4 regions of the Kitasatospora sp. NPDC101155 genome follow, and region 2 is predicted to be linked to each of the others. Evidence: riboswitches for the same ligand, from Rfam matches in the RefSeq annotation. Region 2 holds a riboswitch; each other region holds the start of a gene.

Region 1 (4,185 bases), on a different contig from region 2:
GCGGACCGGGAGTCGGTGCTGGACGGCGTGCCGGCCGGGCTGCCGGCGCTGGCGTACGCGGCGAAGCTGGTGTCCCGGGTGCGCCGGGCGGGGTTCGAGGGCGTGCCGGACGAGCCGTACGAGCTGCCGGCGGAGCTGACCGCGGAGTCGGCGGGCCGGTTGCTGCTGGCGGTGGTGCAGCGGGCGCACGACGCCGGGGTGGACGTGGACGCGGCGCTGCGCTCGGCCGCGCGGGGCTACCGGAACGCGGTGCGCGCGGCCGAGGGGCTCAAGCCGGAGTAACGGCTGAGGCCGGAGTAGCGGCTCAGGCCGCCGTGGCGGTGTGCCCGGTCGGGCGCCGCTGCGGCGGGACGAGTTCGCCGATGGCCTCGCCGACCAGGGCGAGGAGTTCGGCGAGGCGCTCCAGGTCGAGGTGGTCGGGAAGGTCGGCGAGGGAGACGATCCGCTCGCCGTTCGGGCCGGCGACGCAGAAGAGGTCGATCGGCCCGAGGTGCTTCTCGGCGGTGTCGACCAGGGCGGCGACGTCGCTGGGGCGGCGGATGTCGGCGCCGACGCCGACGACGGGGCAGCCCGGCCGGTCGAGTTCGGCGGCGAGGTCCTCGGCGACACCGACGTGGGTGTCGGCGATCAGCATCCCGGCGGCGCCGGCCGCGGTGAACCGGCGGGCGAGGCCGGCTCCCGAACCGCCGTCGAGTACCGCGATGACGACGACTGCCCCGCTGACCCGCATGGTCTGCTCCTCCCTGTGGGCGACACCGCACCGGCGCCCACGCATACTGCGGAGGATCGTAGGCACGACCTGACCCTCCGCAACAGGGATTACCCCGCAGGTGACCAGACTCACGCCTGCCACCTGGCCAAGAGCTGTCCAAGAGCTGTCCACGGACCGTCCACCGGCCGTCCACGGAGCGTTGGCGACCCGCTCGCGCGCCGTTCGCGACGTGTTGACGGTCGGGAACGGTCGGGACGCGCCCGACCCAGCAGCTACGGTCGACCCATGCCTGCTCAGTCCGACGCCGCCCAGCCCGCCCCGCAGCTCTTCACCTGGGAGTTCGCCGCCGACCCGTACCCGGCCTACGCCTGGCTGCGCGAGCACGCCCCGGTGCACCGCACCAGGCTGCCGAGCGGCGTGGAGGCCTGGCTGGTGACGCGGTACGCGGACGCACGCCAGGCGCTGGCGGACAGCCGGCTGTCGAAGAACCCGGCGCACCACAGCGAGCAGGCGCACCGCACCGGCCGGGTGGGCATCCCGGGGGAGCGGCAGGCGGACCTGATGACCCACCTGCTGAACATCGACCCGCCGGACCACACCCGGCTGCGCCGACTGGTGTCCAAGGCGTTCACACCGCGCCGGGTGGCCGAGTTCGAGCCGCGGGTGCAGCAGCTCACCGACCGGCTGATCGACGGCTTCGCGCAGCGCGGCTCGGCGGACCTGATCCACGAGTTCGCCTTCCCGCTCCCCATCTACGCGATCTGCGACATGCTGGGCGTGCCGGCCGAGGACCAGGACGACTTCCGCGACTGGGCCGGGATGATGATCCGACATGGTGGGGGCCAACGCGGGGGCGTGGGGCGGGCGGTGAAGCGGATGCGGGCGTACCTGCTGGAGCTGATCCACCGCAAGCGGGCCGATCTCGGTGACGACCTGATCTCCGGCCTGATCAGGGCCAGTGACCACGGCGAGCACCTGACCGAGAACGAGGCGGCCGCGATGGCCTTCATCCTGCTGTTCGCCGGTTTCGAGACGACCGTCAACCTGATCGGCAACGGGACGTACGCGCTGCTGCGCAACCCGGGGCAGCGGGCGCTGCTGCAGGAGTCGGTGGTGCGCGGGGAGACCGCGCTGCTGGAGACCGGGATCGAGGAACTCCTGCGCTACGACGGGCCGGTGGAGCTGGCGACCTGGCGGTTCGCGACCAGGCCGCTGACCATCGGCGGGGTGGACATCCCGGTGGGCGATCCGGTGCTGGTGGTACTGGCGGCGGCGGACCGCGACCCGGACCGGTTCGCGGACGAGAACACCCTCGACCTGGCCCGAACCGACAATCCCCACCTGGGGTTCGGGCACGGCATCCACTACTGCATCGGCGCCCCGCTGGCCCGGCTCGAAGGACGTGCCGCGCTGGCCACGCTGCTTTCCCGACTTCCCGATCTGCGACTGGCCGAAACTCCGGAGAATCTCCGCTGGCGAGGTGGCCTGATCATGCGTGGATTGCGCGAACTTCCGGTCGAATTCAGTCCCGAGATCCGGTCTCCGCATGCCCTTCCTGAGGCTCCGACACGCTGACTGGGCGTCGTCGACACGCTCCTGATGACGGTGTGAACGCCCATCAATCCGGACAAACGGGCGCAGTTGGTAGGCGATTGGTCACGTGCCGTAATTCCGGTGTGATGTCGACGATATGAGCTTGTGATTGGTCTGAGGATCTGTCTAGTCTCCCTGGAGTTCGCAGCTGCGGACCTCGTGCGCGGAACGCCGAATCCTGCCCGCCGCGCCACGGGAAACCGACCAGACCCTTGGGCAGGGGCGGGGGAACCAGGTTTGTTGCCGTCCTCCACGGCTTGGGGTGAAGCCGCCCGAGCGGAACGTTTCCGCGCACGGCGGCCGGGCCACCTCCCGGTCCGAACCCGACAGCTCACCTCGCAGGCGTGCGGAGAGGGACCCTTCATGCTGTTCGTTGGAACTGGCCGTCACCGTCGTCGCACCCAGGCCGAGAAGGCCATCGCCGTCGCCGGTGTGGCCGGCGTCGGACTCGCGATGCCGCTCCTCGCCGCCACCGGCGCCTCCGCCGCCCCGGCCTCCGCCTGGGACTCCGTCGCCCAGTGCGAGAGCGGCGGCGACTGGAGCATCAACACCGGCAACGGCTTCTACGGCGGCCTGCAGTTCACCTCCAGCACCTGGAAGGCGTACGGCGGCACCGCCTACGCGCCGCAGGCCAACCAGGCCAGCAAGGGCCAGCAGATATCGGTCGCCGAGAAGGTGCTGGCCTCCCAGGGCCCGGGCGCCTGGCCGGTCTGCTCCGTCAAGGCGGGCCTGAGCAAGGGCGGTGCCCCGGCCGCGGTCGACACCTCCTCGGACGCCAAGCCGCAGTCCGCCCCCCAGCAGCAGACGCCCAAGCAGCAGACGCCCAAGCAGCAGACCCCGAAGCAGCAGGCTCCGAAGCAGCAGACCCCCAAGGCGGACGCGAAGCCCGCCCAGCCGTACGCACCGAAGCACGCCGCCCCGAAGCAGGCCGAAACGCCCGCGGAGCAGCCGGTCCAGCAGTACGTTCCGAAGCACGCCGCCCCGCGTGCCGCCCAGCCGGCCCAGGCCGCCCCTGCCGGCCACGACTACACCGTCCACTCCGGTGACACCCTGTCGAGCATCGCCGCCGCCCAGGGCGTGTCCGGCGGCTGGCAGGCGCTGTACGACGGCAACCGCGGCACGGTCGGCGGGGACCCGAACCTGATCATGCCCGGCCAGATCCTGCACCTCAGCTGAACCGGTCCGTAGGACCTCGAACAACACCCCGGGGACGAAGGGGGCCGCGCCCGGCCCCCTTCGTCCGCATTCGTCCGCGCCGGGGGGACAGACTGGGACAAGCAGGTGAACTACCGGGGGGTAGCAGGGCCACACGCTGAGACGGGACCGAGGCCAACGTGGCCCCGGGAGCCCGGGCGGTTAGGCTCTGGGTCGTAACGACTCCGCAATCGTCCCGCTGACAGCACCACCGTCAGCCGGACCCTGCTTCCGCAAGGAGATGCCTCGTGCCGTCCATCGATGTCGTCGTAGCCCGTGAGATCCTCGACTCGCGCGGCAACCCCACGGTCGAGGTCGAGGTCGGCCTCGACGACGGCAGCACCGGTCGTGCCGCTGTCCCGTCGGGTGCCTCGACCGGCGCCTTCGAGGCGCTGGAGCTGCGCGACGGTGACAAGAACCGCTACTTCGGCAAGGGCGTCGAGAAGGCCGTCCTGGCCGTCATCGAGCAGATCGGCCCGGAGCTCGTCGGCTACGACGCCACCGAGCAGCGCCTGATCGACCAGGCCATGCTCGACCTGGACGCCACCCCCGACAAGTCCTCGCTCGGCGCCAACGCCATCCTGGGCGTCTCGCTGGCCGTCGCGCACGCCGCCTCCGAGGCCAGCGACCTGCCGCTGTTCCGCTACCTGGGCGGCCCGAACGCGCACGTCCTGCCGGTCCCGATG
Region 2 (4,185 bases):
GGTACTCGCGGATGGCGAGCCTGGGGCCGGTGAGGCGTACGGGGACCATGGCTGCCGACCCTACCTCCGTCCGACGACTACCGTTCGGAACATGAACGACGAAGACCTGCGGCTCGCCCCGCGCACCAGGGCCGCCGACCTGCTCGACTGGGCGGCCGAGCAGGACCGCGCGCCGGTGGCCGAGGAGCCGCTGCGCACGGTGCTGGCGCTGCTGGAACTGGGCGAGGGCAGGATGCACGACGGCTGGCCCGAACTGACCTCCAACGCGGTGGAGCACCTGCTGTACGAGCGGCTCCACCTCTACGTCCAACCCGCCCCGGAAGCGGACCCGCTCGCGTACGGCGACGCCGTACGGCTGCTGGTCGACCACCAGCGGGCGGCGAAGCGGCTCAACGCCAAGCGCCAGGAGCGGCTGCACGCCGAGGCCGAGTGGCAGGGCGAGGTCGCGGCCGGGCTGCTGCGCCGCGCCGACCTGGTCACCTGGCCGCGGCTGTACGCGGTGCTGCTGCACGCCCACGGGGTGGACACCACGGACGAGGCGGCGGTGCGGGACTGGCTGGCCGGCTTCGCCGGGCTGGGCGAGGAGGAGCGGCTGGCCGGGTTCGAGGCGCTGGTGCCGACCGGCTGGCTGGACGAACCGGACGAGCAGGGCTGGGGACCGGGCCGGGTGCTGTCGGTCGGCATGGCCACCGACGGCGCGCGGCGGCTGCTGGAACAGGGCCTGATGCGGCGCAGCTACCGCAACCTGGCCGAGCTGAACGCGCTGGGGCGGCCGATGCCGGACGAACTGGCCGGGGACTTCGGGGAGTTCGAGACGGCGGCGGCCGAGGTGGCGCTCGACCTGATCGGCGAGTGGACGGTGCCGGGGCTGCCGCGGCTGCTGGTGGAGGAGTTCCCGGAGCTCGCGCCGGAGCCGGGGGCGGAGGAGATCGACGCCTACCTGGCGCAGCTGCCGGCGGAGTCGGCGGAGTGAACGGCCGAGGGCCCCGGGTATCCGGGGCCCTCGGGCGTCGCGTCAGGGTCCCCGGTTCTCGTCGGGGGCTCCCGTCAGGGGTTCAGGTGGTTCCCGTCAGGGGTTGAGGCCGCGCTGCTGGAGCCAGGTCTCCGGGTCGACCGGGGCGCCGCCGCCCGGGCGGACCTCCAGGTGCAGGTGCGGGCCGGTGACGTTGCCGGTCGCGCCGACCTTGCCGATCTGCTGGCCGGAACCGACCGCGCCGGAGCCCTTGATGATCGAGGAGAGGTGGCAGTACCAGATCTCGGTGCCGTCGGGCAGGGTCTCGACGATCCGGTAGCCGTACGCGCCGGACCAGCCGGCCGAGGTGATGGTGCCCTGGCCCACCGCGTAGACCGGGGTGCCGGTGTCGGCGGCGAAGTCCAGGCCGGTGTGCAGGTGGGCCCAGTAGCGGGCGCTCTGGCCGTAGTGGGCGGAGAGGTTGTAGTCCTTCACCGGCAGGGTGAGGGCGGCGGCCTTGGCGCGCTCGGCCTCGTCGGCGGCGCGCTTGGCGTCGGCCTCCTTGGCGGCGGCCTTCGCCTCGGCCTCCTTCGCGGCCTCCAGACGGGCGCTCTCCTCGGCGGCGGTGCGCTGGCTGTCGGCCTGCTGCTGGATGCGGGCGGCGAGCGCGAGGCCCGGGTCGGCAGCGAGGGTCACCGGGGCCTCGTCCGCGGCCTCGACGGCGGGCGCGGCGGCCGGGGTGGCGGAGGCGAAACCGGTGGCGCCCAGGGTGGCGGCGACGGCGGTGACGCCGAGCAGCGGGGAGGCCCCGCGGGTCTGACGCGGCATCCGGTGGCGGTTGGCCTCGGCCTCCGGGGCGAAGTCGTCGGTGCCGAGCGACTCGGTTCCGTCCGGGCCGGGGTGGTCGAGGAGCTGGGTACCGGCTGCGGGGCCGGCCGGGTGTGCCGGGGTGTGCGTCGACGCCACGGGGGCGCGCTCCTTTCCTTCCTTCGCGCCTACCGGGTTAGCTGACGGGTTCGGAGCAGGAAGGTCTCCTACGGCCGGGCCGGGGCCCCGCCGATTCACCCCAAGGAACGTGGTTCCCCGGCTCCCTGACCTGCCCGGAGGCCGGTCGGCGGGATTAGGCGACGGCGCACGGTGCCGTCTGGGTACGGCATTGACGACCGCGCTGCGTTATCAAACGTTAATCCTAGGAGGCCCTGATTCCAAGCCATCCGTCCGGGACGACCGGGGAGCAGGCGGTCGGACGCCGACGAACGAACCGTCATTCGCCTGGCCCATCTGAGTACTCCTACTCATGTGCGGCCCGGCCGCGCTCCCGCATCCTGACGGCATGAGCGCACCGATGCAGTCACGCACCACGGCCGCGTACTTCGTCCAGGCCGTCCTCTCGTTCGCGATCTCCGGCTCGACCCTCGCCGTCGGGGTCGCCTGCCTGCCCGTCGGCGGGTGGACCAGGGCCTTCCTCGGGATCGGCCTGCTCTACACCGTCACCTCCGCCTTCACGCTGGCCAAGGTGATCCGGGACCGGCAGGAGTCCTCGGACACTGTCGCCCGGGTCGACCAGGCCCGACTGGAGAAGCTGCTCAGCGAGCACGACCCGTTCCGGGTCGAGGGGGCCTGAGCCGTTCCCGGGACACCGGGGAAAGGGGTTGACGGCTACGGCTATTAGCCATAGCTTTATGGCTATCGGCAGCACCGACCCCGTGGAGGACCACCGTGAACGGCACCATCACCCCGAGCACCCAGTACCTCGACGTCCCCGGCGGCCGGATCGCCTTCGACGACACCCGGCAGGGCGACGGCACCCCCGTCGTCCTGCTCCCCGGAATGCTCGACAGCCGCCGCGCCTACCGGCACCTGCACCCGCTGCTCACCGCCGCCGGGCGCCGGGTCATCACCATGGACGTGCGCGGCTTCGGCGAGTCCTCGATCGTCTGGGACGACTACAGCCCGGCCGCCGTCGCCACCGACGCCCTCGCCCTGCTCGACCACCTCGGCATCGAGCGGGCCGTCCTGGTCGGGCAGTCCTACACCGGGGCGACCGTGGTCAAGCTCGCCGGGGACGCGCCCCAGCGGGTCGCCGGAATCGCGCTGATCGACGCTTTCGTCGAGCACCGGGCCAACGCCCTGATGCGCGGCGTGATGGCCGTCATGGGCAGCGCGATGGTCCACTGGCCGGCCGTCTGGGGCTTCTACCTGCGCAAGATGGCCTTCCCCGGCCCCCGACCCGCCGACCTCGACACCTACGTGGCCGGGCTGGTCGCCGACCTGCGCACCCCCGGACGCAAGACCGCCACCCGCGGACACGTCACCGGGGACTCCGCGCCGATCGGCTGGTGCGCGGCCGTCCGCTGCCCCTCGCTCGTCCTGATGGGCAGCAAGGACCCCGACTTCCCGGACCCGGCGGCCGTCGCCGAGCGGCAGGCCACGGCGCTGGGCACCCGGAAGGTGATGATCAAGGGGTCCGGCCACTACCCGATGGCCGACAACCCGCAGGCCGTCGCGGACGCCCTGCTGCCCTTCCTCGCCGAGCTCGCCTGAGCCCGCTGAGCCCACCGAACCGCAGCCGTACGGAGAAACCGAACCCATGCCCCGAGTAGGACTGACCCCGGACCAGGTCGTCGACCACGCCCTCGCCCTCATCGACGAGCAGGGCGCCGAGGCCCTCACCCTGGCCTCCGTCGCCGCCCGCGCGGGAGTCGCCACCCCCTCCCTCTACAAGCACGTCAGCGGAGGCCTGACCGAACTGCGCCGGCTGATCGCCGTCCGGGTCACCGAGGAACTGGCCGACCGGCTCGCCGAGGCCGCGGTCGGCCGCAGCGGCGACGACGCCGTCACGACCGTTCTTCGCGCCTACCAGGCCTACGCCACCGAACACCCGCACCGCTACACCGCCCTCCCCCAAGCCCCCCAACCCGACGACGACCTCACCCGCGCGGCCACCCGCCTCGTCGGCGTCATCATCGCCGTCCTCCGCTCCTACGGCCTCGACGGCCCCGAGGCCATCCACGCCGCCCGCACCGTCCGCTCCCTCGCCCACGGCTTCGCCTCCCTCTCCATCACCGGCGCCTTCCAACTCGCCGAAGACCTCACCACCACCCACGACCGCCTCGTCACCACCCTCACCACCGGCCTCCGCACCTGGCCGAAGGCGGAGGAAGAGGAGTAGGAAGTCGGGCCCGCCGACTTCTGGCGCAGGGCGGCCGGCAGTCGGGAGGGCCGGGCTCTGG
Region 3 (4,185 bases), on a different contig from region 2:
GAGGTCCAGCCGGTCGGTGCCGCGGGTGGCGCGCCGCTCGGCGTCGTTGGCGTCCTGGACGAGCATCCGGGCCCGCTCGGCCGCGCCCAGGCTGTTGAGCAGCTTCTGGGCCTTGGCCAGCCGCTGCTGGATCTGCTGCTTGTTCTCGGCCAGCGAGCGCCGGGCCTGGTCCAGTTCGGCGAGCTTGCCCGCGGTCTCGGTGCGGCGCTGGTCGAGCCTGCGCTGACGGCTGGCCAGCTCGTGCAGCGTCTCCCGCTGCCGCTCGGCGGCCTGCCCGAGGGTGCGGGCGCGGGCGAGGTAGGACTCGGGGTCACTGGAGAGCATCAGCTGGGCGGTCTGGGTCATCCCGCCGCCGCGGTACTGCGCCCCGGCCACGGTCGCGAGGTCCCCGCGCAGCTGGTTGAGCTGGTCCTGGCCGGCGGCGACCTCGCCCTGCAGGAGCGCAGTCTCGCTCTGGAGCCGCTTCTGCGCCTCCTGCGCGGCGTTGCACTTCTCGGACGCCCGCTCGGCCTCGTCGTACAGCTGCTCGACCTGCGCCTTGACGTCTCTGAGGTCGGGCGTGCCCGGTGCGCCGGGAGCGGCCTGGGCGCTGCCGCCGGCCGTCACACTCAGGGCCGTGGTGGCGGCCGCGGTCAGCACCAGCGCACGGGCGAGCAGTTGGGAACGACGGTGCACGGACATGGCGGCAGCGGCTCCAATCCTGCGGCGCGGCCCCGCGGCCGCGCCCCAATGGGCGGCCGTCGAGCGGGAGTCCGGTGGCAGACGTTAGCGAGTCCGGGCAAGCGAGTCCAAACCCCTCCCAACCCGAATATTTGACCCCTAATCGGACATCCGCCCGAGCCGCCGGAAAAGCCGCAGGCCCGGCCCTCCGCGGTGGAGGACCGGGCCCGAAACGGCCTGGGCGGGGATCAGACCCGCACGATGGAGGCCAGCGGCATGTTGGAGACCGCCTCGTAGCGAACCGAGGCGCCCGGCTTGGGCGCGTGCAGCACCTGGCCGTTGCCCGCGTAGATGCCGACGTGGTGGGCGTCGCTGAAGAAGATCAGCAGGTCGCCGGGCTGGGCCTGGGAGATGTCCGAGCCGATCCGGGTGCCGGCGCCGGCCTGCTCCTGCGAGGTGCGCGGCAGCGACACGCCGACCTGGTTGAACGCCCAGACCATCAGGCCGGAGCAGTCGAAGGAGCCCGGGCCGGTGGCACCCCACACGTACGGGCTGCCGACCTTGCTCGCGGCGGCGGCCAGCGCGGCGGCACCGTGCGAGCTGCCGGGGGCGACCGGCTTGGCAACCGGCGAGGAGGAGGTGGCGGAACCCGAGGAGCCCGAACCCGAGCTGATGTCGGTGCGGCCGCTGTCGCGCGAGGCACGGTCGGCGGCGGCCTGCTGCTGGGCGGCAGCCTTCGCGGCGGCGTCGGCCTGGGCCTTGGCGTCGGCCGCGGCCTTCTCCTCGGCCTGACGGATCGCCTGGCGCTCCTGCTCGGTCAGGGTGTTGAGCAGGTCCTGCGCGGCCTTCAGCTTGTTCTGGACCTCCTCCTTGGAGGTCTTCAGCTGCTGGGTGGTGGACTCCAGCTCGGCGAGCTTGCCCTGGGCCTCGGTGCGGTCCTGGTCGAGCTTGCGCTGCTCCTCCTGGAGCTGCTTCAGCTGGTTCTTCTGGGTGTCACCGGCCTGGTTGAGCGCACCGGCCTGGTTGAGGAAGTTGTCCGGGCTGGTGGAGAGCATCAGCTGGACGGTCGGGGATATGCCGCCGTTGCGGTACTGCTCCCCGGCGATCTCGGCGAGCCCGCCCTGCATGTCGGTCACCTGGGCCTGCTGCCGGGCCACCTGGTCCTGCAGGCCGGAGACCTGCTTCTCCAGGGCCTGCTGCTTCTCCTGGGCGGCGTTGTACTTCTCGGTCGCCTGCTCGGCCTGCCCGTTGAGCTGGTCGACCTGCTCCTTGACCTGGTCCTTGGTCGGCTGCGGGTCGGCGTGCGCGCCGGACTGCGCGGAGAGGGCGACGGCTGCCGCGGCGACACCGGTCAGGATCGAGACACGGGCGCGGCTGGCGGGCTTGGGACGACGATGGGACGCCACGAAGGCGGACTCCTTCTTCCTACGGCCGCCTACCGGGTGAGCTGACGGGTTCGGGCCGGAAGCATGCCCTACGACGCCTCACGGCCGTTCCACCGGCCGACCTGGCGTCGATTCACCCCGGAGGAACGTGGTTCCCCGGCTCCGCTCCGCAGCACCCCCGACCACTGGGCTCCCCTGTCGGACAGTCGCTTCGACCTGCCCCGCTGTTTCGCGAACTCGACGGTAACCACCGCCGCCACCCAGGCTGGGTGATCGACAGTCGGTGGTTCGGGGCACGACCCTAGTAACTGAACCGTGATCCGTTCAAATCCTTGTCAGAAAAAAGACGGAAGATTGCCCGTGTTCTTTTGTGAAAATGACCGATGGTGATCGCCACCGCACGCAAAGCTGATCGGGTCCCGCCGGCCGACCACGGAACAGACAAGCCCGAAGCGCCACCCCCGGTAGGAGGGTGGCGCGGATCACAGGGCCGGAACCCGGACTTTCGGGCGTGTCGGGGCGTCAGACCCGGCGGATCGTGTTGATCGGCATCGCGTCGGCCTTCATCACCTTCACCACGTCACCGGTGTGCGGCGCGTGGACCACCATGCCGTTGCCGATGTACATCCCGACGTGGTGCCGGTCGCTGCCGTAGATCACCAGGTCGCCCGGCTGGGCCTGGTCCAGCGAGGGCACCCGGGTGCCGACGTCGCCCTGCTCCTGCGAGGTGCGCGGCAGCGAGACGCCGGCCTGGGCGTACGACCAGACCATCAGGCCCGAGCAGTCGAAGGTGCTCGACCCGGTGGCGCCCCAGACGTACGGCGAGCCCTGCTTGCTCATCGCCTTGGCGACGGCCACGGCCGCGTAGCCGCTGGCCGGCGGCAGGCTGCTGAGGTCGACCCGGGCGGTGCCGCGCGAGGCGCGGTCGTCCTGCTGCTGCTGGGCCTTCAGCGCGGCGCGGTCGGCGGCGCTGAGCGAGTTCAGCAGGTCCTGGGCGGCCTTCAGCTTCTGGTTGACGTCCGACTTCGCCTGGTTCAGGTCCTTGGTGGTGGAGTCCAGCGAGGACAGGACGGCGGCGGCCTCGGCCTTCTCCTGGTCCAGCCGGCGCTGCTGGTCGAGCAGGCCCTTGAGCGCCTCGGTCTGGCTGGCGCTGGCCTGCTGGACGCTGGAGGCCTTCTCCAGGTAGCCGGACGGGTCGGAGGAGAGCATCAGCTGGACGGACGGGTCGATGCCGCCGGTGCGGTACTGGTCGCCCGCCACCTCGGCCAGACCCGTCTGCAGCTGGGTCATCTGGTCCTGGCTGCGGGCCACCTGGTCCTGCAGCTGGTCGGCCTGCTTGCGGAGCTGGTCCGCCCGCTCCTTGGCGCCGTTGTACTTCTCCGCCGCCTGCTCCTGCTCCTGCTGGAGCTGGTCGATCTGCGCCTTGACGTCGTCCTTGCTCGGCTGCGGCGCCGCGTGCGCGCCCACCTGGGCGGAGAGGGCGACCGCGGTCGCAGCGGCAGCGGTGAGCACGGAGACCCGCGCGCGGCTCGGCTGCTTGGGACGGCGGTGGGAGGCCAAGGGACCGGCTCCTTCTTCCATCGGACTCACCTGATCGGATGAGATTCCGGAAAATAGGTTTGACGCCAGACCCTAGTGAAGATCTATCCGTTTTGCCACTCCCCCGAAGGCGTGAACTCCGGCCCCCACGCTGACTTCACGGGATCCGCACACCCTCGCAAAACGGACACTGCCCGGACTTCACACCGTCCGACCCGAGGTCAGGGCCGGGCCAGCCGGTTCAGCAGCAGCACCGAGGCCACCGGGCGCGCGCCCGCCTTCCGCACGCCCTCCGCGACCTCCCGGTCGGTGGACACCACCACCACCGGACGGCCCTGCGGCTCGGCCCGCACCAGACGACGGATCAGCTCGTCCGCGGTCTCCCCGGTCCGACTGAACCGTACCCGAACCCCGCGCGGTGGCGCCATGATCACCGGAACGTCCAGGTCCTGCCCGTCGAACACACAGGTGACCTCCGCCTGGGTGCGCTGGGCCAGCATCGCCAGCCCGCCCAGCAGCCGGATCCGCTGCTGCTCCAACGGCAGCGTCGGATAGCCGGTCTTAGTCACGTTGTAGCCGTCCACCACCAGGTGAACCTGCG
Region 4 (4,185 bases), on a different contig from region 2:
CCCTCGACCTGCTCACCGGCCTGCTCGACCCGGCCCTGCTCGCCGGGCACCCGGACATCCGCCCGCTCGCCCTCGACCGCTACGGCCTGGTACTGCGTCTGGACCACCCGCACGGCCACCGCGACGTCCGCCTGGTCTTCCCCGAACCCGCCGGCGACACCGAGGACTTCGGGCACCGGATGCACGAGCTGCTGGCCGCCGCCGAGCACGGCCTGCCCGTCCGCCGGAACTGACCGCGCCCGGGCGTCACCGCTCGACGGCGTCCTCCAGCACGATCCGCCCCATCCGCGCGTACCGCTCCGGCCGCCGGCGCCGGCGCGATCCCGACCACTCGAACTCCCCCGGAGCCGCGAACGGCAACGGCCGGCCCGGCTCCACGAGGGGTCCTCGCGAAGCCGGGCCGGCCCTGGGCGTGTCCCGCGCCCATGTCCACCGGTGCGGCGATCACCCGGTCGAGCGGTCACCCGACATGACCATCCCGGGCGGTCGATTCGCCCCGCACCAGCGGTGGTTCCTGAAACCCGCGGTCAGCGCGGGGTCCGAACAGGGTCTGCGCAGCGTCAGAGCGCGACGCCGTGCGCCCGCAGGTAGGCGACCGGGTTGATGTCCGAGCCGTACTCCGACCCGGTGCGGATCTCGAAGTGCAGGTGCGGGCCGGTCACGTTGCCGGTGGCGCCGGAGAGGCCGAGCCGCTGGCCGACGGTGACGGTCTGACCGATCTTCACACCGACCACGGAGAGGTGCGCGTACTGGGCGTACCTGCCGTCGGCGAGCCTGATCTCGACCTGGTTGCCGTAGGCACCACCGTTGCCGGCCTTCACCACGACACCGTTGGCGACCGCGCGCACCGGAGTGCCGGTGGAGGCGACGAAGTCCTGGCCGGTGTGGTGGCCGGAGGCCCACATCGAGCCGGCCACGCCGTAGGCCTCGCCCGGCACCGGGTTGGCCAGCGGAGCGACATAGCCGACGGTGGCGGCGACCGGGGCGGCGGTGACGGCCTTGGCCGGAGCGGCGTTCTGAATCTGGGTCTGGACCTGGACGCCCGGCTTGGCGACCTCGGTCTGAACCTGCACCTGAGCGTCTGCGGCAGCGGCGGCGCTCTGGGTGACCGGGGCAGCCGGAGCGGCCGGGGCCGCGGGCTCGGCCGGAGCGACCGGCTCGGCGGCCGCGTCGGCGTGGGCCGCGAGCGACAGCCACTGACCCGGGAAGATCAGGTTCGGGTCGGCGCCGACCACCGAGCGGTTCTGCTCGTACAGCGCGGGCCAGCCGCCCTCGACGTTCCGGGCGTCGGCGATCCTGGACAGGCTGTCGCCGCCGACGACGAGGTAGCCGTCGTGGGCGGCGGCCGGGGCGGCCGACACGGCGTCCACGGCGGCGGCGTGCTGCGCGACCGAGGCGGCCGGGGCATTGTGGGCCTGGGCACTCATCGTGGTCACGAGCGGCAGGGCGAAGGAGACACCGGTGACGGCGACGGCGATGCCGATGCGGGCGGCGCGGGGCACGGCGATACGACGAGCCTGAGCAGGCATGGGATTCCTCTCCGACGCCTGCGAGGTGAGCTGTCGGGTTCGGGCTGGAGCTGCCCGGCCGCATGCGCGGCTTCACCCCAAGCCGGTCCTGGACGTTCGCGCTGAACAGCGCGGACTCCGGTCCGGCGACTTACCTGTGGGTCCCCCGCTCCTGCCGTGCAGAGCTCAGTTCGAACCACTGGGCAGCGGCAGGACTCGGCGTTCCACCCGGTGGGTCCACCCAGGCTGGCTGGGTGGTCGCTGAACTAAAACCCATCCGTTCGGGTGAAGCAATGTCGATCTCTTGAACCAGCGACAACCCCCCGCGGCGCGGTCACCCTCCGCATGGCCCGCCGTACGGTGCGTACACAATCCATTCACTCGACGCCACTGATCCACGACGCTGCGCCGACCTCGGTGGCCCAGTGCGACCGTCCGCTCACGCACTGCCCACCCCGGACACACCGCCCGGTGACCCTTGTCACGTGCACCCTGCCGGGCGCAGGATCAGGCCGTGGCCACCTCAACGGCCGGCACCCTGCGCCTGGGCACCGCGCAGGGCCGCTGGGTTCTCCTGGCAACGGTGCTCGGTTCCAGCATGGCGATGCTCGACGGCACCGTGGTGAACGTCGCCCTGCCCCGGATCGGCGCCGACCTCGGCGCCTCCCTGGCGTCCCTGCAATGGACGCTGAACGCCTATCTGCTCACGCTGGCGGGCCTGATCCTGCTCGGCGGCGCGCTCGGCGACCGGTACGGACGGCGCAAGGTCTTCCTGATCGGCGTGGTCTGGTTCGCCGCCGCCTCCGCGGCCTGCGCCGTCGCCCCGAACATCAACGTGCTGATCGCCGCCCGCGCCGTCCAGGGCATCGGCGGGGCGCTGCTCACCCCCGGCTCGCTCGCCATGCTCCAGGCCGTCTTCCATCCTGACGACCGCTCGGCGGCGGTGGGCCTGTGGTCCGGTCTCGGCGGGGTGTCCGCGGCCATCGGCCCCTTCCTCGGCGGCTGGCTGGTGGATGGCCCCGGCTGGCGCTGGATCTTCCTGCTGAACCTGCCGCTGGCCGCCGCCGTGATCGCGGTCACCTCCCGCTACGTCCCGGAGAGCCGCGACGAGTCCGCCTCCGGCCGCTTCGACGTGCCCGGCGCGCTGCTCGCCGCACTCGCCCTCGGCGCGATCACCTACGCGCTCACCGCCGCCGGGGAGGGCCTGTCCCCCGCCGTCTGGCTCACCGGCGCGATCGGCCTGCTGCTCGGCGCCGCCTTCGTCGCCGTCGAGCGCCGCGCACCCGATCCGATGCTGCCGCTCGGACTGTTCTCGTCCCGGCTGTTCACCGCCGTGAACCTGGTCACCCTCTGCGTCTACGCGGCCTTCAGTGGGGTGTTCTTCCTGCTGGTGGTCCAGCTGCAGATCGTGTCCGGCTTCTCGCCCCTGGTCTCCGGCTTCGCCCTGGTGCCGATCACGGTGCTGATGCTGACCCTGTCGGCGCGCGCCGGCCGCCTCGGCAAACGGATCGGCCCGCGCATCCCGCTCACCGTCGGCCCGCTGCTCTGCGCCGCCGGGGTGCTGCTGATGCTGCGCACCGGCCCCGGCTCCTCCTACTGGGCGGACGTGCTGCCCGCCGTCGCGGTGATGGGCAGCGGGATGGCCCTGCTGGTCGCACCGCTGACCGCGACGGTGCTGGCCGCCGTCGATGTACGGCACGCGGGCATCGCCAGCGGCGTCAACAACGCCGCCGCCCGCGCGGCCGGCCTGCTCGCGGTGGCCGCCCTCCCGGCGCTGGCCGGCCTGAGCGGCGATGCCTACCGGGTGCCGTCCTCGGTGGACTCCGCCTTCCACACCGCGATGCTGATCTGCGCGGGTCTGCTGGTCGGCGGCGGGCTGATCGCCTTCGCCACCGTCCGGGGCAACGTGCTCGCCCCCCAGGAGCACCCGGTGGCCGAGCCGAACTGCGACTGGCCCTGCGCCACCACCACCCCGCCGCTCGACCCCGGACACACCAAGACGCCCGAGGGCCCCGCCACCGGAACGGTGGCAGGGCCCTCGTCGGACAACTGACGAAGCGTCAGAGGATGTCGGCCGGAGCGTACTTGGCCGCCTCCGGGTAGGCCGCCGCGACGGCCTCCACCAGGCGGACCACCTCGGCGACCTGCGCCCCGGCCGCACCGGTGAACGACAGCTTGTCGGCCAGCAGCGCGTCCAGCGCGGCCCGGTCCAGCGGGATCCGCTCGTCGGCGGCCAGCCGGTCCAGCAGCTCGTTCTCCCGGGCGCCCGCGCGCATGGCCAGCGCGGAGGCGACGGCGTGCTCCTTGATGACCTCGTGCCCGGTCTCCCGGCCGACGCCCGCGCGCACCGCGCCCATCAGCACCTTGGTGGTGGCCAGGAACGGCAGGTAGCGGTCCAGCTCGGCCTCGACCACGGCCGGGAAGGCGCCGAACTCGTCGAGGACGGTCAGGAAGGTCTCCAGCAGGCCGTCGAAGGCGAAGAAGGCGTCCGGCAGCGCGACCCGGCGCACCACCGAGCAGGAGACGTCGCCCTCGTTCCACTGGTCGCCGGCCAGCTCGCCGGTCATCGAGGCGTAGCCGCGCAGGATCACGGCCAGGCCGTTGACACGCTCGCAGGAGCGGGTGTTCATCTTGTGCGGCATCGCGGAGGAGCCGACCTGGCCCTCCTTGAAGCCCT

What was found. A riboswitch is a leader RNA that binds a small molecule or an ion and turns the genes downstream of it on or off. The one in region 2 is predicted to bind cyclic di-AMP.
Region 1: it holds a riboswitch for cyclic di-AMP, as region 2 does, so the genes downstream of both, ACIRYZ_RS34220 (transglycosylase family protein) here and ACIRYZ_RS30200 (M23 family metallopeptidase) in region 2, are expected to answer to the same signal.
Region 3: it holds a riboswitch for cyclic di-AMP, as region 2 does, so the genes downstream of both, ACIRYZ_RS05370 (NlpC/P60 family protein) here and ACIRYZ_RS30200 (M23 family metallopeptidase) in region 2, are expected to answer to the same signal.
Region 4: it holds a riboswitch for cyclic di-AMP, as region 2 does, so the genes downstream of both, ACIRYZ_RS36140 (peptidoglycan DD-metalloendopeptidase family protein) here and ACIRYZ_RS30200 (M23 family metallopeptidase) in region 2, are expected to answer to the same signal.

The regions. Positions count from the first base shown of each region.
Region 1 covers NZ_JBIWPN010000034.1:62,474-66,658, forward strand. Annotated here, with positions in the region: gene ACIRYZ_RS34205 (MazG family protein) at 1-282, shown strand, start outside; gene ACIRYZ_RS34210 (SDR family NAD(P)-dependent oxidoreductase) at 305-730, opposite strand; gene ACIRYZ_RS34215 (cytochrome P450) at 998-2,287, shown strand; cyclic di-AMP (ydaO/yuaA leader) riboswitch at 2,498-2,664, shown strand; gene ACIRYZ_RS34220 (transglycosylase family protein) at 2,669-3,481, shown strand; gene eno (phosphopyruvate hydratase) at 3,748-4,185, shown strand, end outside.
Region 2 covers NZ_JBIWPN010000025.1:87,622-91,806, reverse strand. Annotated here, with positions in the region: gene ACIRYZ_RS30210 (GNAT family N-acetyltransferase) at 1-49, opposite strand, end outside; gene ACIRYZ_RS30205 (hypothetical protein) at 92-973, shown strand; gene ACIRYZ_RS30200 (M23 family metallopeptidase) at 1,070-1,918, opposite strand; cyclic di-AMP (ydaO/yuaA leader) riboswitch at 1,931-2,089, opposite strand; gene ACIRYZ_RS30195 (YiaA/YiaB family inner membrane protein) at 2,286-2,576, shown strand; gene ACIRYZ_RS30190 (alpha/beta fold hydrolase) at 2,672-3,496, shown strand; gene ACIRYZ_RS30185 (TetR/AcrR family transcriptional regulator) at 3,543-4,124, shown strand.
Region 3 covers NZ_JBIWPN010000003.1:141,492-145,676, reverse strand. Annotated here, with positions in the region: gene ACIRYZ_RS05375 (NlpC/P60 family protein) at 1-681, opposite strand, end outside; gene ACIRYZ_RS05370 (NlpC/P60 family protein) at 909-2,066, opposite strand; cyclic di-AMP (ydaO/yuaA leader) riboswitch at 2,077-2,230, opposite strand; gene ACIRYZ_RS05365 (NlpC/P60 family protein) at 2,568-3,605, opposite strand; gene ACIRYZ_RS05360 (NYN domain-containing protein) at 3,806-4,185, opposite strand, start outside.
Region 4 covers NZ_JBIWPN010000040.1:35,440-39,624, reverse strand. Annotated here, with positions in the region: gene ACIRYZ_RS36150 (DUF2470 domain-containing protein) at 1-233, shown strand, start outside; gene ACIRYZ_RS36145 (hypothetical protein) at 247-378, opposite strand; gene ACIRYZ_RS36140 (peptidoglycan DD-metalloendopeptidase family protein) at 561-1,529, opposite strand; cyclic di-AMP (ydaO/yuaA leader) riboswitch at 1,532-1,710, opposite strand; gene ACIRYZ_RS36135 (MFS transporter) at 2,023-3,561, shown strand; gene purB (adenylosuccinate lyase) at 3,569-4,185, opposite strand, start outside.